DNA from 4 places in the Paenibacillus sp. VCA1 genome. Region 4 is predicted to be linked to each of the others. Evidence: riboswitches for the same ligand, from Rfam matches in the RefSeq annotation. Region 4 holds a riboswitch; each other region holds the start of a gene.
What was found. Region 4 has a riboswitch for cyclic di-AMP ahead of RJP21_RS29290 (C40 family peptidase). Riboswitches for the same ligand answer to the same signal wherever they lie in the genome.
Positions count from the first base shown of each region.

Region 1 (5,654 bases), on a different contig from region 4:
GAGATGCGTCATAAACGAAATCGCCGTCGGCGCCAGAATGATCAGCGGATGCGCCAGGATCGCGACGGCGATCAGCTTCATTTCCCGGCTTTCGATTTTTTTCCCAAGAAACTCCGGCGTCCGCCCGACCATCAGGCCGCAAATGAAAACGCCCAATATCGCGTACATCAGCATGTTGACAAGACCGACGCCTTTGCCGCCGAAGACGACGTTCAGCATCATCTCCGCCAGCGGAGCCAGTCCGCCGAGCGGGGTCAGCGTATCATGCATGTTGTTGACCGAACCGGTGGTCGCCGCGGTCGTCACGGCCGTGAACAAGGCGGATTGCGCCACGCCGAAACGAACCTCTTTTCCTTCCATGCTGCCCTGCGAGGCATCGATACCCAACTGATTGATCAGCGGGTTGCCGCTTTTTTCCGATACGTACGTCAGGGACAGGAACGCCAGGAACAGCACCATCATGGCCGAAAAGATGATCCAGCCCTGCTTGCGGTTGTTGGCGAAACGCCCGAACGTGTACGGCAATGCGGCCGAAATCGTCCACATGCTCAAAATTTCAATGACATTCGTGAGCGGACTCGGATTTTCAAACGGATGCGACGAGTTCGCTCCGAAAAAACCGCCCCCGTTCGTCCCCAGATGTTTGATCGACTCCAAGGAGGCCACCGGCCCCATCGCAATATGCTGCACCGCTCCGCTTAAAGTATGGACGGTCACTGTCGGATCAAGCGTTTGGGGCACCTTCAACCCCACAAGCACCAGGGTGACGATCAAGGCCAGCGGCAGGAACACCCGGACATGCGCCTTGATGAAATCCTCGAAAAAGTTGCCCAGCCCGCCTTCGCGGCGCGTGATGCCCCGAATAAAAGCGATCGCCACGGCCAAGCCGGATGCGGCCGAAGTAAACATCATCATCGTGATAACGATCATCTGCCCCAAATACGACATGCCGCTTTCGCCGCTGTAATGCTGCAGGTTCGTATTGGTCATGAAACTGATGACGGTATTGAAGGACAAGCTGGCGTCCATGTTTCCCGTCCCGTTCGGGTTGACCGGCAGCCCGCCCATCAGTCTCAGCACCGCGTAACTTACGGCCACCAACACGATGTTAGTTGCGATCATGCTCAGGGCGTATGTTTTCCAGCTCATTCCCGAGCGCTTCCGAAGGCCGATGATGGCGTAAAAAAGCTTTTCCACGGGACCGAACATCCGGTCCGTCCGATTCGGTTCATTAGAAAAAACGTGGTAGATGTAACTGCCGACCGGTTTAACCAATAGCAGCAGCACCACGATCACGATGCCAATCTGCAACATATCCAAATTCGCTTCCTCCTCTTCAAACGCGGGATGAAGGCGGCTTCGCCTTACCCGCACAGCCTTTTTTTAAAACCGTTCCGGATGGATCAGGGCATACACCAGGTAGATGAACACAAACGCCGTCAGCACCATTACCACAATCATTTGCCGTCTCCTCCCCCGTCCACGATATGGCCGCACCACATCAGAAACAGCAAAAATATTCCGAACACGCCCGCCAGCGTCAATATCATGAAAAGGTCCATCATGGATCAAACTCTCTCCTTTTTCTGCCCGGCTGCCTGCCTTTTGCAAGCTCCGGACATTTCTTGCTTCAGCCTTCCGCATCATGTTTCAATCATCCTAACCGTTACTTCAGCAAAAAGCCGACCTCGCCGTTTAGCGTATGAATGACATGGTCCGCCCCAAGCCCCCGGTAAATGCCCGGCGAATGATGGGCCTGGGTGATCACGTAGATGGAACACGGCGTCCAGGGACGGCAAATTTGCAGGTATCGGCACGTTAGATTCAAGCTGTTCTCGAATATGAAAATCCGGCCGATCCGCCCTTCGGGAACAACCCACTCATCCGTGTTGTTGGTGTGAAGGCGGATGATTTTGGGCACTCCCAGCTTCCTCAGCTCCCGTTCTTCTTTCGCATTGTTCGTCAGCGCGGCGAAAGGCCGCTTGAGATACATCAGAAGCTTGATAAAATTGCGCCCTGCTTCGTTCGGAGCCGTCACAACGATGAGCTCTTCTTCCACGGCTTTCGCCTCCTTTTTTCGAAGAATCGGATTCGAATGAATACTTCTTGCAATAACAGAAACGGCGATTCAGCGGTTTTTACGTTCCGATAGAATGGAAAAAGCCGCAGGAAAGAGGATCTTTCCCGCGGCTTCAAAAATCCATGACCAAAGAAAGCCATGAATATATGCTCACGACAAATGGGGCCTCTCCCTATACGCTTACGAGGTTAGCTGACGGATTAGGGCGTGAGAGTCGCCCTTCCCTCGTCCGTTTCGGACATAGGGATTCACCCCGGCGCCATCGGCAAATTGGATGCATACGGCGCGTTGGTTCCCCCGCTTCCGGCCGAAGCCGGAATTCAGCGTTAAAGACGTTTCATTTTTTATAAGCTGCTTATTTTTCGTATTTTGGCAACAAAAAACCACAGAGGTCATTAGGTCCCCTGCGGTCGATCTGCATCGATCACAAGTTTCATCATTCCTCTCCCAAACGACGCTTACGAGGTTAGCTGACGGATTCGAGCGGTGAGAGTCGCTCTACCCGTGATGGCGGATCCATGGCATCCGGTCACGGGATTCACCCCTGCGGCCTGCCTGCCGTCCGACTCTCACACCGGACGACGGGAGCGCGCGATTGGTTCCCCCGATTCCCGTTCCTAAACGAACGGAAACTCAGCGATTCAAAAAATGGAAACATGTTGAATTACGATTTGAATCATACACCTGCGCGTATCGGCATGTAAAGGCAGCGCGAAATCGCTATTCACGTAAAATGGCGGCCTTAATGAGCAGGTTATCGCTTACAAAAGCATTTATCTCCGTTAAACTCTCGCATGCTCTCTATTTTCTTGTTTTTGACGTTTGATGAAGCGGCCTGCCTTTTCCGGCTTATTATGTACGCAAGCTATTTTCGCAAACAGACGAAGAACCGTGGCAAAATGAGAAAACGGGAGAAAAACAGCCGTCATCGCCAGATTGCCATCGACACGGTCCGATTTCGGCAAAGCCCGGCCTTTCACGATTTACATTTCATTTTACAAACGCTCTGCCGTCCGTTATTATAAATGCCAATTACTTGAGGAGTTTGCAAAAATCCAAGGAGGTAAAAATCTGAAATCCTAGTACCTTTAAACAATCACGCGCTGAATTCCCGCTACCCGGGAAACGGGGGAACCATCCGGCCGCCAAGGCCGCGGGGTGAATCGCAGGGCAACCTGCGTAGGGCTTCTCCTGGCCCGAATCCGGCAGCTAACTCCGTAAGCGACAAAAGGAGAGAAATCTATGCTTCATACCGAATCCGACACGGAGCCACTGGCTGCCCAGGGGACGATTCGCCTGCATGCCATTGAGTTGTTCGTAATTCATCTAACAAAAGAGAACGCGGGTACCTTTTGCGGTTTCGGTGATCATTACAGGGTATTGATGCGGATTGTGACAAGCGGAGGCTGCGGCTGGGGGGAAATGTACTTCAACGAAAGGAACCGGCCGGTAGATTGGACCGCGTGGGCTTCATGGTTCGAACAGGTGTTGCATAGGAATTTCAAAAGCGTTTCGAGCATCGAAACCGGCTTGATTTCAAATCTGCGCCCATTCCATCTGGCAAGGCTCCATCTGTTGTGCGACGCCCTTCAAGGACTTTCGGGCACGAGCGGCCGAGGTCTGGGAGCTGCGGGCGAACAGGTGGAGCGCAGCATTTTAATGAACATGGCCGAAGCCTATGTCTCATTATTTTGAAGCGGAGCCCGCAAAAAACTACAGTTTTTGCAAAATCCTGAACGCATCGTGACGACGTAAAAAAACCGAAACAAAACAAAAAATCCCTGCAAAACAGGGATTTTCTCGTCGTTCTGATTATAAATGCGGTAGAGAGGACTCGAACCTCCACGGGCGTACGCCCACTACCCCCTCAAGATAGCGTGTCTGCCATTCCACCACTACCGCGCATCAACTTTTTCAGCAACTCTGTTATTATACACCGATAATTAAGAAATGTAAATAGTTTATTCCTTTTTACGGGTCAGATCCCGGGCAAAAGTTCTTCTTGCGGCAAAAGGGGGTGTAAAACCAGCCCGCTTATTCCTTTAAAAGCTTGCTTAACTTGGCGACGGTATCGCCGTCCGCCGCTGGAACGTTGAGCGTAACGGTCAGATTCGGTTCATCGGACATGATAAACGAGACCTGCTCGAATGTGAGCTTGCCAACAGCCCGATGATAATTGATTTTTTCCCCTTCGGGACCGTTTAATACGTCATGCCGCGGCCACCACGCCCTGAATTCTTCGCTTGTGCGGCTTAATTCCCCGATCATGTCCGTCCACCATGGATCGCCGGCGTATTTGGCGTAGCTTGCCCGAAACTGCGCCAGCCGGTGCCGGGCATGCGATTCCCAATGTTCGCGAAGCAGTTCCCGGACATCCGGGGAAGTAAACGTACGCCAGACGGAGTTGCGTTCGCGCGCTGACATCGTTTCATACCCGCCGTACAGCATACTGGCGATCCGGTTCCATGCCACGATATTCAGACGCTGGTCGGTCACGTAAGCCGGGCTTGTTCCCTGCAGATCAAGAAACCGCTGAAGCGCCGGCGAAATTTCCGGGGCAGCCTGCGTTGATGCAGCAGGGTACTGCTGCAAGGCAAGGAGAAACAGATGTTTTTTTTCGTCGGCATCCAGCTGCAGGGCGTGCGCGATGCTCTCCAGCACCTGGGAAGACACCTGGATGTTTCGGCCCTGCTCCAGCCACGTATACCAGTCGACGCTGATGCCTGCAAGAAGCGCCACCTCGCTGCGCCGGAGTCCCGGAGTCCGCCTCCTCCCTTCCGCGGGCAAACCGGCCCGCTCCGGCGTCATGCGGGCGCGCCGCGTCCGCAAAAACTGGGCAAGCTCCCGATGGCGTTCACGATCCTCTTGTTCCCTCACGTTTCTTCCCCCGTCCCGGCTTACCTAGGATCATTTCTCCTAGGATAAACCCTCATCTAGTCCCATGATATGAACCATTATACACTTTCCCGGTAACGGCGATGATGCCGATTTTGCCTTACTGGAGGGATCGCCTTTGGAAAAAGCAATGCAAATCAAGACCGGCAGCCGCAGGAGGCTGGCGAAAGCGCTGCTGATCGCCGGATTGTCGCTCGGATACTTTATGGTGCTGCTGGACACGACGGTAGTCAACGTCGCGCCGCCTGCGATCCGCGCCGACCTCGGCGGAGGGATTTCCGGCCTTCAATGGGTCGTCAATGCGTATACGATCGTGTTTGCCGGTTTTCTGCTCTCGATGGGCGGACTCGCCGACAAGCTGGGAGCTCGCCGGGTCTATGTCGGGGGCCTGATCTTGTTTTTGGCCGCTTCGGCCTTGTCTGCGGCCGCCTCTTCGCTTGGCATGCTGATCGCCTTGCGCGCGGTCCTGGGCGTGGGAGGAGCGGCTCTGACGCCGGCTTCGCTAACGCTGATTGCCCATGCGTTTCCCGAACCGTCCGCACGTGCCCGGGCGCTTGGCGTCTGGGCTGCGGTTACCGGGATCGCCATGGCTGCCGGCCCCGTCGTCGGCGGCCTGCTGGCGGATTCGTTCGGGTGGCGGAGCATCTTCCTTCTGAACGTGCCGCTCGCCGTCATCGGC
Region 1 covers NZ_JAVLSX010000009.1:210,381-216,034, reverse strand. The annotation lists gene kdpA (potassium-transporting ATPase subunit KdpA) at 1-1,320, opposite strand, end outside; gene kdpF (K(+)-transporting ATPase subunit F) at 1,384-1,449, opposite strand; gene RJP21_RS21145 (hypothetical protein) at 1,667-2,059, opposite strand; cyclic di-AMP (ydaO/yuaA leader) riboswitch at 2,244-2,416, opposite strand; cyclic di-AMP (ydaO/yuaA leader) riboswitch at 2,520-2,729, opposite strand; cyclic di-AMP (ydaO/yuaA leader) riboswitch at 3,172-3,319, shown strand; gene RJP21_RS21140 (hypothetical protein) at 3,323-3,775, shown strand; tRNA gene RJP21_RS21135 (tRNA-Leu) at 3,900-3,982, opposite strand; gene RJP21_RS21130 (helix-turn-helix transcriptional regulator) at 4,115-4,957, opposite strand; gene RJP21_RS21125 (MFS transporter) at 5,094-5,654, shown strand, end outside.
Region 1: linked by a shared signal. The riboswitch ahead of RJP21_RS21145 (hypothetical protein) and the one ahead of RJP21_RS29290 (C40 family peptidase) in region 4 are both predicted to bind cyclic di-AMP.

Region 2 (5,654 bases), on a different contig from region 4:
TCACGGCCCTCTTTGGGAAAAAATCGCGTTTTGAGATTGTTGGCGATCGTTTTCCGGCGTTGGGCAAACGAAGCATGCACGACCTGGAAAAAGAACTTCTCGTCGTCCACCTCAACCGGGGGCTGCTCACGCACTTTGAGACGGATGACGGCAGACTCCACGTTCGGCTGCGGGATAAACACCGTCTTCGGCACGATGCATACCAATTCCGGCTCGCTGTAATACTGTACGGCGATGCTGAGGCTTCCGTAGTCCTTCGTGCCCGGCGAAGCCGCCATCCGTTCGGCGACCTCCTTCTGGATCATGACCACGATATTTTCCAGCGGCAGCTTCTCTTCCAGCAGCTTCATTAAAATCGGCGTCGTGACGTAATAAGGCAAGTTTGCAACGACGCTCACCTTGGACACATTCGCAAAATCCTCCGCAAAAAGCGCATCAAGATCCGTCTTCAGGACGTCGCCATGATGAATGCGCACATGCGGATACGGCTCCAATACCTCCTGAAGAATCGGAATGAGCCTTTGGTCGATTTCGACCGCGGTAACCGCCCCGGCCTCTTGGGCCAGCTTCTCGGTTAGGGCCCCGATGCCCGGGCCGATTTCCAAAGCCCCTTTCGTGGAATCAAGCCCCGCCGCCTCCACGATTTTGCCCAAAATGTTTTGATCAATCAGAAAATTTTGCCCCAGGCTTTTTTTGAACGAAAACCCGTGACGCTGAATAATTTCTTTCGTTCGCCTTGGCGAAGCAATGTCGTCCATTCGATGCATGTCAACTTTCCCCTTCCTGTTCCAATTGGGCTAACGCATCGGCAAATTCCTCGCGCGTGATTTGAAATACGGCCAGCCGCTTATGGAACTGTTTGCCGTTGCAATATCCGATGCCAAGCAGGTTCCCCATTACCATGCGTCTGTGGGCCGCATCCGGGTGCACCAACAAGCCTGCCTCCATAAGGTCCTCCATGCCGATCAGGCTTTCGGCCCCTTCGTAAGACGTATGCACGCGCGACAGCGCCTTGCGGATCGCTTCGGGCGAAGCGTTCTCCACGCCGATGTCCCCTTTCCGCGTAGCGTCCTCCTCCGGAATGAAGGCATGCTTGCAGCCGGGCACCTTATTGGCGATAATTTTCCGAATCCGTTCCCCGGCGTGGTCCGGGTCGGTCAAGACGATGACTCCCCTGCGTTCCTGAGCCAAAGCGATCCGCTTCAGTATGCGGCTGTTGATCGCCGACCCTCCGGTTTCGATGGTGTCAGCCTCCACCGCCCGCTTTACGGCTACGGTATCGTCCCGGCCTTCCACGACTATGACTTCTTTGATCATGGCCTGCTTCTTCCTTTCCCAAAAGCTCGTCCGTTCATGCGTCAGGCGTTTTTCGGACATCCAAACAACAAAAAGAAGAGGAATGCTCCTCTTCTTTAGCATGACATTTTCATGATCATAATACTATAACATTAGAATGACATTGTAAAACGAAATTAATTCACTTGCGGCTTCACCGGACCGATCACGTACACTTTGAGCCCGGATTTCCGGCCGAAATTGTTGGCCCGCTTCACGGAGTCGTAATAAATGTCGATCTTGTTGCCTTTGATGGCCCCGCCCGTGTCTTCGGCACGGCGGAAGCCGATCCCCTCGATGTATACCCACCATCCGAGCGGAATCACGCTAGGATCCACGGCAATGGTGCGCCCTTCCGCCACGCGCGTTCCCGTCGCGGTACGCGTGCCGATTCCCGGCTCGCCTGCGGAATATGCCGTCATGGAAACATGAATTAATTTTTTATATGAGAAATCAACACCGGCTTTGCTTATGCGGTTATTGCTGCTGACTGTTTTTTTCGTTTTGGCGGCTGACGAAGCTTTGACGGTAGATGAAGACTTGACGGTAGATGAAGACTTGGCGGCCGCTGTCTGAACGGCTGGCGGAGCCGGTTTTTTCTTCGTTCCTACGGCGATGACTTTATCCAACGTTTTCGTCTGCACTTCTTTGCCGATCATGCGCATGGACACCATTTGGCCGTCATGGTAGACCTTTTCGATATGCTGCACCATCACGCCCGGCTTTCCCTGCTGAATGACGCGGTTATCGCCTACGGTCAGGCTGGGATCGGCCGTTTTGATGACGCGGAAAGGCAAGTTTTCATGGCGATCCACGACTTGCTTGTTGACGCGCACGATACGAATATCGGTCTGTTCCGTCACCTGCTCGGTCAGAGCCGGAGTGACTTTATCGTCCTCTTTGAGCGATACGCCGAACTCCTTCAGCACGTCGCCAACCGTGTCTTTTGTGGTGTACAACTTTTTCGTTGCCCCATCCACCGTCACCTGCACGGGAGCGGCGCGGTCGATCACCACTTTGTCTCCATCCTGAAGCGAACTGCTCAGCGGTATGGAAACCTGATCCTCCGGTTTAAGGCTGATTGCCTGCTCATCCAGCATTTCTTGTAAAACGGACTTGTTAGTCTCAATCTTCTTGACTTGACCGTCTACCACCAGGTATACCTGTTTGCGCGTGGATGAGTTGACCAGCAGCAAAATCATGATGGTAAGTGCGATTGTAACGATAGCTGCAGTAGAGATTTGGCGCAAATTCTCATGCTTCCATCGCAATGCGTAAGACATGCTGGAGATTTTTGAATCATGGGTCTCTTCTTGCCCTAAAACGCCCATTTTCTCGATCCTCCTTCATAGCCTCGCCATTAGAGTTACGCATGAATGATTTGACGCGGGCTATACTTGATTTTTTACAAGACCGCACAAGGAGCATGCGCTCTTGCACCATGAACCGATCGATTTTTCATGATTTGTCGCCTCCTGTTATACAACAGTATGACGACGCCTTCTCCATTATTCAAAAACAAAGGAAGCCTGCCAAGAGCTTATGAGGACTCTTTCGTGGCTTCCCTGGATGTCTGAATGACGGAAAAGTAAATGCACGAAACCCTCTCTTTATGACGCTTACGGAGTTAGCTGTCGGGTTTGGGCGAAAGAGAGCCGCCCGATCAACGCTTGCCCGCTCATGGCGGACTGCGCCGAATTCACCCCTGAGACCCTGTAAAGAAATCAAATACATCCTGAGATCGATGCGGCTGCGACCGCAACGCTCTCCATGTATCGGTTCCCCCGCTCTTTCGCAAAACGAAAGATTCAGCGTGATTGATTCACGGAAGCCGCCGCATAACCGAAAAAGGAAATGGCTTACAGCAGCTCAAGTTCACTGACAAGATGATATCCTGTTTTGATGCATGTTGTAAAGCGGGAATCAACAACGTTTATTTGAATATATGGTTAAAAAATTGTAATATTCTTCGTTTTTTTGGTTAAAAAACTTTAATGCTTCGCTTATGCTCGTTTTTTCAGCTGTTTTTCTCCCGTTTTCATTTAATCCCAAATCGTTCCAGCCCATTTTTGGTCGTAATTCGGGCAATTTCCTCCACTTCGACCCCCTTAATTTGGGCAGCAGCCTCGGCCACCAGACGAACGTGGGCAGATTCGTTTCGTTTTCCTCGGTAAGGGTGTGGCGTCAGGTAAGGAGAGTCGGTTTCGATCAGCAGCCGGTCCATCGGAACCTGCGCAAGCACTTCCTTGGGCTGTCTGGCATTTTTGAACGTGATGGGTCCCCCGAAGGACAGATGGAATCCCATGTTCAGGCATAGTTTGGCCGTCTCCCAGCTGCCGGAATAGGAGTGCATGACGCCCCCGACTTCGCTTGCCTTCTCTTCGCGCAAAATTTTTACGATATCCTCGTGCGCGTCCCGGTTATGGATCACGATCGGCATGTTCAATTCCCGGGCCAAACCGATTTGCTGGCGCAGCACGCGATGCTGAACGTCCTTCGGCGAAGTGTCCCAGTAATAATCAAGCCCGATTTCGCCGATGGCCACCACTTTCTCGTGACTGCATAAAGATGCAATCCACTCGAGGTCGCCTTCTTTCATCGTGATGGCATCCTGGGGATGCCAACCGACGGCGGCATATATAAAATCATGCGTTTCCGCAAGCTTCATCGTGGAGGGGATCGTTTCACGGTTAAACCCGACGTTAATCATCCGGGTAACGCCCGCCTCATAAGCGCGAACTATAGTCTCCTCCCGGTCTTCGTCGAACTGCGGCGCATCCAAATGCGTATGCGTGTCGAATAAATTCATATCTGGAACTCCCTTCGTGTCAGAAAGCATAGATTAATATGGGTCATCCTTCAAAGCAATCGCTGTCGTTATCGCTTGAAAATTTGGGAAACCGGGTCGGAAAGGGAAGAAATGACGTCTTTCATTTTCGACCCGGGATAATACAGATGGTATTTCCCGCGGTGAATCCCGCTGATGGAGCGGACAATATCCGACACCTCCGATATTTCCCGCAGGCGGTCCTCTCTATCAAGCAGCAGAATCTGCTTCTGGCTCGATTCGTCGCCGGGCCGAAATACATCGTACGGAAGATCGGTCGGAAAATCAACCTCGAGATCATATTCAGGGTTGAGTCCTACCCGCTTAAAATCACGGCGGATCTGATCGATCATCTCCAGGTCGACCGACTCCACTTCCACATATTTATACAATCTGCGATGCATAAAACGGCTGCAAAGCTCGCTCAGCACGGCATCCTTTTCGTTCGTCCACTGCGAAAACACGGTTTGGATCAACGCTTCGTCAAGTTTCAGATAATCCTGAACGGAAAGCTTGTCTTCGAAAAGCCCCGGAAGCGGATCAATCAGGAATCCAAAGGCATAGTGATCTCGGTACAACTCCTTGGCGCGGCGGAAGATTTGCCGCAAAATAATTTCAGAGCTGCGCGTCACCGGATGAAAATAAACCTGCCAGTACATTTGATACCGGGACATCAGGTAGTCTTCCACCGCATGCATTCCCGATTCCTTAACGACGATTCTTCCCTGATAGGGACGTAGCATCCGGAGAATCCGGTCGATATCGATCGTTCCGTAATTGACGCCCGTGTAATAGGCATCCCGGAGCAAATAGTCCATCCGGTCGGCATCGAGCGGGCTGGATACCAGATTAACCACGATCGGATGAACGTAATCCTTGGCGATTACCGAGGCGACTTTGGCAGGGAAATCATCGGCCACCTCCGCTAATATCGCGTTTACTTCGGTGTCCCCGAGGATGATCCGTCGGGTCCAATCCTCATGGTCCATTTCGAAAGCCTCTTCGATCGAATGGGAAAATGGACCGTGTCCCAAATCATGCAGCAGAGCGGCACAAAGGGTGAGCAGCTTCTCGCTGTGCGGCCAGTCGGCATACCCGTTTCGCTCAAATTGCGAGATGATGCGGCGCGTAATTTCGTAAACGCCGAGGGAGTGGGAAAACCGGCTGTGCTCCGCCCCGTGGAACGTCAAATAAGAGGTGCCGAGCTGGCGGATTCGCCGCAGCCTTTGAAATTCCGCCGTGTTAATTAGCCGCCAGATGGTGGAATGCTGAACATGGATATAATTATGTACGGGATCCTTGAACACTTTTTCTTCATTTAAGGTATGCATGCGATTCATCTCCTTCTGAAAAATTTAAAAATTAAACTATTTTTGAATTTTTTTCGACAATGTATGTCGAATGATGTCGTTTAAAGTAGAAAAAGCGATTTCCAAATCGACATTATCCTACCAAGGATATATAATGGGAAAAGAATCCTGATATTAGTGAT
Region 2 covers NZ_JAVLSX010000021.1:10,500-16,153, reverse strand. The annotation lists gene rsmA (16S rRNA (adenine(1518)-N(6)/adenine(1519)-N(6))-dimethyltransferase RsmA) at 1-767, opposite strand, end outside; gene rnmV (ribonuclease M5) at 769-1,317, opposite strand; gene RJP21_RS28895 (resuscitation-promoting factor) at 1,473-2,666, opposite strand; cyclic di-AMP (ydaO/yuaA leader) riboswitch at 2,937-3,159, opposite strand; gene RJP21_RS28890 (TatD family hydrolase) at 3,374-4,144, opposite strand; gene RJP21_RS28885 (HD domain-containing protein) at 4,213-5,493, opposite strand.
Region 2: linked by a shared signal. The riboswitch ahead of RJP21_RS28895 (resuscitation-promoting factor) and the one ahead of RJP21_RS29290 (C40 family peptidase) in region 4 are both predicted to bind cyclic di-AMP.

Region 3 (5,654 bases), on a different contig from region 4:
GTGTTGATCTCGCTTAACGTTTTGCAGTCGAGCGTTTCAGGCACCTTCATTTCGACGATGCTGTATTCTTTGGAAATCTCGATGTAGTCGAGCAGGTTCGGCGTCACGAGCTGGTGGGCGACGCGGATGCCCATGTCTTTTTCCGGGAAAATAACCCGGTCGACGCCCAGTTTCTCCAGCGCGCGGCCGTGAAGGACCGAAATCGCTTTGGCCACGACGGTGCGCACGCCCAAATCCTTCAGCAAAATCGCAGCCAGAATGCTCATCTGGATATCGTCGCCGATGGCGACGATGCCGCAGTCGAAATTGCGGATGCCGAGCGACTTGAGCACCTCCTCGTCCGTGGCGTCCGCCACGACCGCATGCGTCAAATATTCGCTCATGTCGCTGACGACTTCTTCGTTTTTGTCGATTCCGAGCACCTCATACCCCAAATCGATAAGCTCCAGTGCTAGGCTTGAGCCGAAACGCCCCAGACCGATGACGACAAACTGCTGTGTTTTCATTCTCTCCTGATACTCCTTACTTAATCAATTTCTGTTTTCTTTTTACCTATATAGCATGAATTAAAGTTATTACTTGTCATTCCTTGATCCACAGGGAATATAATATCCGTTTCAAAGATGTGACTTTCTTTAATTCAATCTATATATTCAGCATTTTGCAAAATCCTTGCCTATCCGATAATAATTTTGCCTTCCGGATGGCGATACAGCTCCTTGCCCTTTTTAGGGCCGAGCGCATACGCCAGGGTGAGCGGACCGAGCCGTCCGGCAAACATCGTCAGGCAGATGAGGATTTTACCGACCAAAGTCAAATGCTGCGTGAGTCCAAGCGATAGCCCGACCGTTCCGAAGGCCGATGTGGTTTCGTACAAAATCGTCAAAAAGTTGCTGTCCTCCGTCGTTGAAAGCACCATGGACACCCCGACCACCAGGAAGAGGGCCATGAAGGTGATCGTCAACGCCTTAAAAATGCGGTCCTGGGCCAGACGGTACCGATAAAGCACGATATCGTCGCGCCCTCGGATCATGGCGATGACGGCGCCGACCAGAATGGTAAAGGTCGTCGTTTTGATCCCGCCCCCGGTGGAGCCCGGCGAAGCCCCGATAAACATCAGAATCACCATAAAAAATTGGGAGGCCTGCCGCATGCTCGCCAGATCAAGCGTGTTTGCCCCTGCCGTACGCGGCGTCACCGACTGAAAAAACGAAGCGAGAATTTTGCCGCCCCAGTTCAACGAGCCAAGCGTTTTCGGGTTCGAGAATTCGAAAATGAAAATGACGACCGCCCCGACGAGGATCAGCGCCCCGGTCATGGAAAGCACGATTTTGGTGTGAAGCGAAAGCTTCCGGTTTTTTCGGAAATCGACGACGTCGGACATGACGATGAAGCCGATCCCGCCGGAAACGATCAAAAACATCACGACGATGTTCACAAGCGGATCGTAGACATACCCGGTCAAGCTGTTGAAGTGCCCGAACAGGTCGAAACCGGCGTTGTTGAACATCGACACCCCGTGAAAAATGCCGAAGTAGATCGCCCGGCCGACCGGCATGTCGAAGGACCAGCGGATGGCGAACAACAAGGCCCCGCAGCCTTCGATCACGAGCGAGAAAATAAGCACCTTGCGGATCAGGCGCACGATGCCTTCCATCGTGTTCTGGTTCATCGCTTCCTGAAGGATCAGGCGGTCGCGCAGCGAAATTTTCCGCTTGAGCACGAGGGAAAACAAGGTCGCCATCGTCATGAAGCCGAGACCGCCCACCTGGATCAGGAGCATGATGACGACTTGTCCGAAGGTGCTGAAAAACGTTCCCGTATCCTTGACAACCAAACCGGTAACGCAAGTTGCCGACGTCGCCGTAAACAACGCATCGATGAATCGAAGCGGCTTGCCCGTTGTGTTCGAAATCGGCAAGGTGAGAAGGATGGCCCCGATGAAAATGATGCAGGCAAACCCCAGAACAAGAATTTGCGGGGGAGCCAGTCGAAACCACTTGATTTTAGCTGCCAACATAGTCACCTCATTAAAAAAGTCAAAAGAAAAAAAGCATCGGAAATCCAATGCCTTTCGGTTTGGTTCCTGCTGCATAACGCCTACGAGGTTAGCTGACGGATTCGGGCATGCACAGGTTGCCCTATTCGCTTTTGGAAAAAAGCGAAATTCACCCCAAAATAATGGTTCCCCCGTTTTCATATCGAAATTCGGCGTACGGATTATTCATTTGCTTCAAAGATTATAATCCTAAATGTTTTACATCACAAAGCCATAATTTGAATAAATACGTGGGAATACGGCCTGATTGCATCACAAATCTCATAAAAGTCTGCCTTTCTCTTGCGTTTACAAACCCTTTCCTTGATTTTCATTAATTTTTCATGACGGATGAGGCTTAAAACTGGCTTTTAGGGGACATCGTATGCTATGTTTACGTTTATACTAGGTATGTATCATCAGAATTTTAATCAAAGGGGGCATTTCATGAATCCCGTCGGACAACCGCTGCGTCTCAAAGTCAATTACAAATGGCTGGGCGTATCCGCGGTCATCGGACTCGTTTTATTCGTCTTGTTCCAGATTCTTCCCTCGACCGCCTCGGAAACGCTGGAGCAGCAAAATATGAAGGTCATCAGCAAGGATCAAGCCCACAACGCCGCCGAGGCCTTCATGCAAAATACGCTTCATTTGCAGGTGGACCAGAGCAAACCGGCAGTGATCACGTATCAGTCGAACTCCGATTTTTACGGCTACTTGTCGAGGGAAAAACTGCTCGGCGAATACAACAAAACCTTCGAAAAAAATTATCCGTACGACGTGTTCCGCGTTCGGTTGGCCGAGCTTACAAACGAAGGTTATGCCAACATCGACGTACATATGAATTCGGGCAAGGTCGTCGCCTTTTCCGTAACGCCGCGTTATTCCAATTATGCGGCCGTGATGGCCGATCCCAATGAAGCAAAACGCGAAACCAAGCTGAAAATTGTCGAGGGCGACCTGTCCTTGGCGAAAAAGGAAGAGCTTGCCCAGCCGTGGCTGCAGCAGATGGGCTACGATCCGGGAAAATTGGAGCTGTCGACCAAAGATAACGAAATCGGGCTCGTTTATACGGATCCTGACCGGGCCATCGGCCGTTCCAGCCTTCAAATCAAATTTACGTTCGAGGAAGGCGCGATCCGCTCCTTCGATCAAACCTTCAGCGTGCCAAAAACGCATGCGGACTACGTCAACAAGCAGACCTCCTTGGCGCGTTGGCTGACCATCCTGGGGTACGGACTGCTGACGTTCGTGCTTGGCGTGCTCGCCATCGTCTACAGCGCGCTGACCCGGCATCACACCTCCTTTAAACGGGGCATCTTTTTGAGCGTGTTTTATTTTGCCGTATCCACGTTCAGCACGTACAACATGCTGCCCGTATTTCAAGGGGAAGGGGTTTCGGGCCTCGGCCTTACTTTGATGCTCGCTTTTCAAACCTTTTTTAACCTGGTGATGGCCGCCCTGCTGTACTTCTCGCTTGTCGGCGGGGACGGTTTATGGCGCAAAGCCGGCTGGAACGCCTGGGCGAGAGCCAAAGAACCGGGGTACGGCCCATTCGTGCTGCACAGCATGTTTACCGGCTATTTGTGGGCGTTTATTTTGATGGGCGTGCAATCGGTCATTTACATCGTGCTCGACAAAACAATCCACAGCTGGTCCACGACCGATGCCACGCAGTCGCCGTACAACATGCTTTATCCGTGGCTTCTCCCGATCATGGCGTGGATGGCGGGCATTTCCGAGGAGGCGGTCTACCGGTTGTTCGGGATTCCGATGCTGAAAAAACTGCTGCGCAATACGTTCATCGCCTGCTTGATCCCGACGCTCATCTGGGCTTTTGGGCATACGCTGTACCCGATTTACCCGATTTCGACGCGGCCGATCGAGCTGACGGTGATCGGACTGTTGTTCAGCTTTATTTTCCTGAAGCACGGATACATTGCCGTCATGTTCAGCCACGTCGTTTTCGACAGCGTCCTGATGAGCTTCAGCCTGTTCGCCCTTGCAGACGTCCCGGACATTCTAGCGGGAATCGTAACGATTATCATGCCCGCGGTGGTCGCTTACATTGTTTATCTGTACAATTCAAGAAAAACAAAAGGTTCTTCGGCCCCATCGCCGCAACCCGGCTGGCAATAAACTCATGAGTTTTTAATCCCGTAAAGTGAGGCCTTGGCTTCGAAGCTCATCGAGTTACTTTGCGGGGATCCCCGAAATAAACGTCAAAAAAAAGGAGCCATTGATCATGGCTCCTCATCCTGAAGGGCTTCAAGGATTTGCCTTGCAAGCTTGTCTCCAATGGAAAGAGGCCGGAAATCTTCGATGCTGGCCTCTTTTATTTTTTTCAGCGATCCAAAATGCTTCAGCAGCAGCTTGCGCCGCTTCTCGCCGATGCCCGGAATCGAATCGAGCTTCGACGCGACCATCGATTTGCCCCGCTGCTCGCGGTGGAACGTAATCGCAAAGCGGTGAACCTCGTCCTGAATCCGCTGCAGCAAATAAAACTCCTGGCTGTCGCGCGGCAGGTCGACGGGCTCGGGCGGGTCGCCCACCATCAGCTGCGCCGTTCTGTGCTTCACGTCTTTGACCAGCCCGCATACCGGGATGAACAAACCCAGCTCGTTTTCCAGCACGTCGACCGCGGCGGAAATTTGGCCTTTGCCGCCGTCCACGACGATGAGATCAGGCATTTCCAGGTTTTCCTTCAAGACACGCTCATAACGGCGGCGGATGACCTCGCGCATCGTTTCGTAGTCGTCCGGTCCTTGAACGGTGCGGACTTTATATTTTCGGTACTCTTTTTTATCCGGTTTTCCGTCGATAAAGACCACCATGGCCGACACCGGGTTGGTTCCCTGAATGTTGGAGTTGTCGAACGCCTCGATGCGGTGAAGATTTTCGATGCCGATGTATTGGCCCAAATTGGCGGCGGCTTTGAGCGTTCTTTCCTCGTCCCGCTCGATCAGCCTGAATTTTTCGTCAAGCGACACCTTCGCGTTTTCGACGGCCATGCCGACCATTTCCCGCTTTTTGCCGCGCTGGGGCACGAGAACCTTGACGCCAAGCCACTCCTGCAGCGACGCCGCGGCGCTCTGCGCATCCAGCGCGTCCCGGTTTTCCGTTTCTTCCGTTTCAGGACTCGATTCCTCCGGATTTTTTTCCGAGTCGGGCAGCAATATTTCCTGCGGCAGCGCCGGGTTGTCGCTGTAATACTGCGTCACGAACGACACAAAGTCGCTGTACGCCTCCCCGTAAAACGGAAAAGCGGTCGCGTGGCGCTGAACCATTTTCCCTTGGCGCATGTACAAAATTTGCACGCACATCCAGCCTTTGTCTACGGCGAAACCAAGCACGTCACGGTCCTTCGCGTCGGACGTCGTAATTTTCTGCTTTTCCATGATGGCGTCGATGTTCATGATTTGGTCGCGGAGCTCCTTGGCCCGCTCGAAATACAGCTCTTCGGCCGCTTCCTCCATCTTCCGCTGGAGCTCTTTTTTGATCTCCTCATGCCCGCCGCCCAGGAACGACTGGATTTCTTGCGTAATCCGCTCGTATTCCGAAGGGTCGACCTCCTTTTCGCAAGGCGCGAGGCATTGTCCCATATGGTAATAAAGAC
Region 3 covers NZ_JAVLSX010000012.1:73,662-79,315, forward strand. The annotation lists gene RJP21_RS24290 (potassium channel family protein) at 1-506, opposite strand, end outside; gene RJP21_RS24295 (TrkH family potassium uptake protein) at 677-2,020, opposite strand; cyclic di-AMP (ydaO/yuaA leader) riboswitch at 2,083-2,224, opposite strand; gene RJP21_RS24300 (CPBP family intramembrane glutamic endopeptidase) at 2,486-4,177, shown strand; gene uvrC (excinuclease ABC subunit UvrC) at 4,282-5,654, opposite strand, start outside.
Region 3: linked by a shared signal. The riboswitch ahead of RJP21_RS24295 (TrkH family potassium uptake protein) and the one ahead of RJP21_RS29290 (C40 family peptidase) in region 4 are both predicted to bind cyclic di-AMP.

Region 4 (5,654 bases):
GCGGGCAGACCCTTTATTTCGTTTGATCGAAAGAAATATGCGTTTAAACATCAAGCGCTTGCTTAAGTTCCTCCGGCGATCTCTCCCACCATTCCTCGTTATGGGATACCAGCAAATCCTTCAGCAGCTTTTTATCCTCCGTGCTCAGTTCGCTGAGCATAAACTTGCGTTTCAAAGCGGCATCCATCCGGTTGACGTGATCGGCGAGAATTTTCCAGCCTTTGCGGGCTTCTTCATCGATCCACATTTCGCTTGCGGTTGCGCCGGCGTAATATTGCCCCATCTCGTCGCGGTCGACAGCCACCCAAACAATCCACACCTGGCGGCCGTTCGGCACATCCTCACGATTGGTCGAAAAGCGGATGCGGCGTTCCGGCTTGCTCTTGGCATGCATGGCGCCGATATCGATCGTGGCCACGCCGCGGTCAATGACAACCGGAGAAATGTTGTTCAAGTCGATGGAGCCCGCGCCAAAACCGATTTTATGCTTGCTCTTGCCGCTGACGATATTCAGTGCAATCTGTTTCTTGCCTACTTGCTCCTTGTTTTCCACGTTTCGCGTGCCTCCTATTGGAAAACGCGCTGTCCGGATTTTCCAAACAGGCGTCCTGCTTTCTATGCCTAGTTTCATGCAACATAATTTTATTTTAACTAATAATCGCTGGAAAGCCAACATATACATGCTGTAGATGCTTGTCAACGGGAGGTATTCGTATATGGCTCCAGCACGCGCCAAAATCGTTGTTTCGTCTATCATTGCCCTCTGTCTTTTGCTTGCGGGAACAGGGGTGCTCCTTCTTCGGGATACGCCGGAATCGCAGCCTTCCTATGCTCCGGATCAGGCCAAGCCTCCCACTCCGATCGTCCAGCAGGAGAGCGTACAAAAGCCGACGGCCGAAATTCTCAGCAAGCGGGTGGTGGAATACCATATCGACACGACGCTCGATACCGAAAACCGCATCATCAAAGGAACCGAGACGCTGACCTGGACCCATCCCGGCAAAAAAACGGTGAACGAGCTGTACTTTCACCTGTATCCCAACGCCTTCTCTTCGATGGACTCCACGTTTATGAAAGAATCCGGAGGAAAGCTCCGGAATGATGCCATGCCTCCGGACGGCTTCGGATCGATGGAAATCACCGAGATGAAAACCGCCGAAGGCCTTTCCCTGATGCATCGCATGCAATATGTCCAGCCCGATGACGGCAACGTCAAGGACAAGACCCTCGTCAAGGTACGGCTTCCGAAGCCGGTCAAGGGCGGCGAAAGCATTACGCTCAGCATCCGCTTTGAGGTCAAGCTTCCGAAAATATTCGCCCGGATGGGCATCGCAGACGACGATTTTGTCATGGCCGGCCAATGGTTCCCGAAAATCAGCGTCTACGAGCCTGCCGGTACCAGAGGACGCCAAACGGAAGGATGGAACCTGCATCAGTATCACGGCAATTCCGAGTTCTACGCCGATTTCGGCATCTACAGCGTCCGCATTCACGTGCCGAGCGACTATATCGTTGCCGCCACCGGCTTCCCCGTACAGTCGGCCCAGGTTCGGGGCAAAGAGAAAATTTATCAGTTTTACGCCGACGACGTTCATGATTTTGCCTGGTCGGCATCGCCGAACTTTGTCGTCGCCGAAGAGCCGTTTTCTTCTCCCGAGGTTCCGGGCGTCCGGATCAAGCTTTATTTAGACCCGGCCCATAAAGACTTGAAGGAAAGATATTTCTTTGCCGCCAAGGCCGCGCTCAAATATTTCAGCAAATGGTACGGCCGCTATCCTTACTCTACCCTCTCCATTGTCGTGCCGCCGGAATCGGGTAACGGCGCGGGAGGTATGGAGTACCCGACGCTGATCACCGCCTTCGGGGCCAAGGACGATTCGCCGGGCTACGATTTGGAGCGAACCGTCATTCATGAGATCGGTCACCAGTATTTTTACGGCATGCTGGCGAGCAACGAGTTCGAGGAAGCCTGGCTGGACGAAGGTTTTACTTCCTATGCCGAAGATAAACTGATGGAGCAGGAATACGGCGTCATTCCGAATCTGCCTGTACAGGCATCCCTGATCGCCTCTCCGATGCCGCTGACGCAGGAAGCGTGGAAATACGGCTCGCAGGATCAATATGCCCTGAACGTTTATTATCGCGGCAAGCTTTTGCTTAAGGCGATGGAGCAGCAGGTCGGTACGCAGACGATGAGCAAAATTATGGGCACCTATGCTAAAAAGTACCGGTTCAAGCACCCGACAACCGCCGATTTTCAAAAGGTGGTCGAGCAGGTGACCAAGCGGTCCTGGCAAACCTTTTTCGACCAGTACGTGTACGGCAACCAGATGGCCGACTTCGCGGTCGACTCCATCTCCGTCCGCAAAAAGGACGCCGCTTCCGGCACGGTTTACGAATCGACCGTCAAGGTATCGAAAAAAGGCGGCGACTATGCCCAGGTCCCGGTTCAATTCGTCTTCACGGACGGGCATACGCTGAACAAGGTATGGAACGGTTCGGGAGAGAGCATCGAGTTCAAGCTGGAGTACAAAGCGCCCCTCGCCTGGGCCATGGTCGATCCGAATTATTCGGTCGTGATCGAAAACAGGCATATCAACAATTATTTGAAGGCGGATATGGACAGGAAGGTTCTGATCCGTTGGAACGTAAGCATCACCAAGCTGATTGAGACTCTGCTTGGAAGTCTGTCCTGGTGAGGTGAGAATCGGTGAAATCCCATATTGCACATGGCTGGAAAAGTCTTAAGAATCAATTTTATATCGTCATCATTCTCTTTTTATACCAGCTGATCTGGGGCTACTTCCTGTACAGGCTGGTCCATTCGGCCGTCACCCCGCTGCTGATGCGTTATCCCGACCCGCAGCCCAACGAGCTGAGCCAGCTGCTTTATTACATCGAGGGCAAGATGAGCCTTTCAACGAGCGGCACCGTGCATATGTACATGTGGATTTTGCTTGCGATGTTCGCATTGCGCATGCTGCTGACCCCTTTTATCCATGCGGGGATATTTTACGGGCTGCACCGCGAACGCGAAGGCGAAGTCGGGCTGTTTTTCTTTCAAGGCATGAAACGTCACGGCAAAACCGTCTTTTTGTTCCATTTGATCGAGTGGCTCCTGATCGCGGCCCCGGCCTACTGGGTGTTACCCAAAGCATATGCCGGGCTTCTGGCAGGCATGCAGCTGCAAACGTCCGGCCTGTCTCTCCTTCCTTGGATTCTCGGATGGCTTCTGTACGGATATATCGTGCATCAATTCATCCTCTTCATGCAGTTCGGCAAGACCGGAGGCGCCGGCTTCCTGCTGCCCCTGTGGCATTGCCTGCGCGGGTCGCTGCCGCTTATCGGCGTTTCGCTTGTCCTCGGCTCGACCAGCCTGCTTCTGTTCAGCCTCAGCACGGGAGTTTCCCTGATCTGGGCCGGCATCATCGCACTGATCCTTCAGCAGGGTTACCATCTGGTCAGCTGCATCATGAGATTATGGAGCATTTCGGCCAAGTTTGACCTGTGGTACGCCCAGGCGCATCGGAACGCCGAAAAATAATTTACGAAAGTTAAATTTTTGTCATCACTTCAACCCTCTGATATAAGAAAAACCCCACCCTTTTAAATCAAAAAGGGCGGGGTTTTGTCGTTTTTAGGTATTAGAACGATTTGCCAAAGACGCAATCGTCTGTTAAAATAATCCGAGTAAGAAGTTAGTAACAACTTTGTCATTTTTACTGTAACTATTTAATTTGTGCTGTAACGATAATTTTTAATGTCAGATACCGTTCGATGATAGACATCAGTCACTTTCGGGTGCCCGATCAAGGCCGAATTCCTTGGCACCGGGAAGCGGGGGAACCACTTTGGGTGAATTGATCTCGCAGTAAAGGGATCATAGGGGACGACCTTCAACCGAATCCTTAAGCTAACCTCGTAGGCAACATGGAAGGGGATTATGTTTTGAAAAAGAAGTTGACAGCTGCTGTGCTTGGTTTGACGCTGATGTTCTCCATGGGAACCAGCGTATTCGCGCAATCTTCTCTGAATCATGTCGTGAACAGCACGATCGGCGTTTCCTACAAAACCGGCGGAACGACGACCAAAGGATTTGATTGCTCCGGTTTCACGCGTTACGTATACCAGAAATTAGGTATTTCTATCCCACGCCAATCCAGTGCCCAATTTAAAATCGGCACCGCCGTCTCCAAAAGCAATTTGCGTGCCGGAGATCTGGTATTCTTCAATACGACCGGCGCGGGCGTTTCCCATGTCGGGGTTTACATCGGAAACGGAAGCTTTGCGCATTCCTCTTCTTCGAAGGGCGTTACCATCAGCAAGCTCAGCAACAGCTATTTCGCCAACCGCTACATTGGCGCCAAACGTGTCATGAGTACCGCTAAATACAAAGCGGCCGTCTACAACTAAGAAACTTACCCATAAACATACGAAAAGCTTACGGTGCCCGCGCGGAGATTTTTGCCGAAATCCCTCGCGGGTTTCTTGTTACTAATTAGACGTTCCAAACCGTTAAAAGGTAACAACTTTCAAAAAAAAAATTTTATTCGATTTTTCTTCATTCTATTTCTCCGTCCGTTTACTATGAATATAAACCTCTTGTCCAACAAATAAACCTTTTTTCCTATAAAATGCTCTATAATGCCCCTAGATCGGCAATCATTTTGCAAAAATCCCGAAATGCTGTTGAATTTTTCGTATATTCACGATAGAAACAATTGCCAAAACGTCATTCCTTTGTTACAATAGGTCCAGTGTTAGTAACAACTTTGTAATCTTTGCTGTATGACAGCATTTTGAAGATGTTTTTCCGATGGATATAGTGTAAAAAGTCAGATGCCGAATTTCCTCACACTAGGAAAGCGGGGGAACCATTTACGGGTGAATTGATCTTGCAACAGAGGGATCATAGGGGACCTTCTACCGAATCCTTAAGCTAACCTCGCAGGCACTCGGAAGGAGTATTGGGTTTGAAAAAGAAGCTAGCAGCAGCAGTCATGAGTTTTGCCATCGTATTTACCGTCGGCGCCGGAAGCGCTTTCGCGGATTCTAAAATGGACAAAGTCATCGACGATGTTCTCGGTACGAAATACAGATCCGGAGGTACGACGACAAGCGGTTTCGACTGCTCCGGATTTACGATGTACGTATTCAAGCATCTCGGCATTAACTTGCCCCATCAATCCGGATCGCAGTTCAGCATGGGCACTTCCGTATCCCGCAGCGACTTGAGAGCAGGAGACCTCGTATTCTTCAATACATCCGGCTCCGGTGTATCTCATGTCGGCATTTACGTCGGAGACGGCAAATTCGCACATGCTTCGACTTCCCGCGGCGTTGTCGTCAGTTCGCTTAGCGAAAGCTATTACGTCAACCGCTACGTTGGCGCGAAACGTGTCATGAGCTCGGATACATACCAGGCATCCGCCGTTGATTCCGAAGATAACGATGACGTTCAATAACATTCCGCAGCACTGGAACGGTATGTACGACCAGCCCGTACTTTGAGATTTTTGCCGAAATCTCAGTACGGGATTTTTTTGCGCCTGCCGTGACATCCGTCAGGAATAGATTTTCTTGAATAGTCAAATGCTACATAGTAGCGGACGTCTCTTAAGAAAGGAGGCTTTCTGGGTGAACGTTTCGAAGGA
Region 4 covers NZ_JAVLSX010000022.1:24,671-30,324, reverse strand. The annotation lists gene RJP21_RS29305 (YwhD family protein) at 44-553, opposite strand; gene RJP21_RS29300 (M1 family metallopeptidase) at 717-2,699, shown strand; gene RJP21_RS29295 (hypothetical protein) at 2,711-3,544, shown strand; cyclic di-AMP (ydaO/yuaA leader) riboswitch at 3,804-3,943, shown strand; gene RJP21_RS29290 (C40 family peptidase) at 3,949-4,413, shown strand; cyclic di-AMP (ydaO/yuaA leader) riboswitch at 4,831-4,970, shown strand; gene RJP21_RS29285 (C40 family peptidase) at 4,974-5,465, shown strand.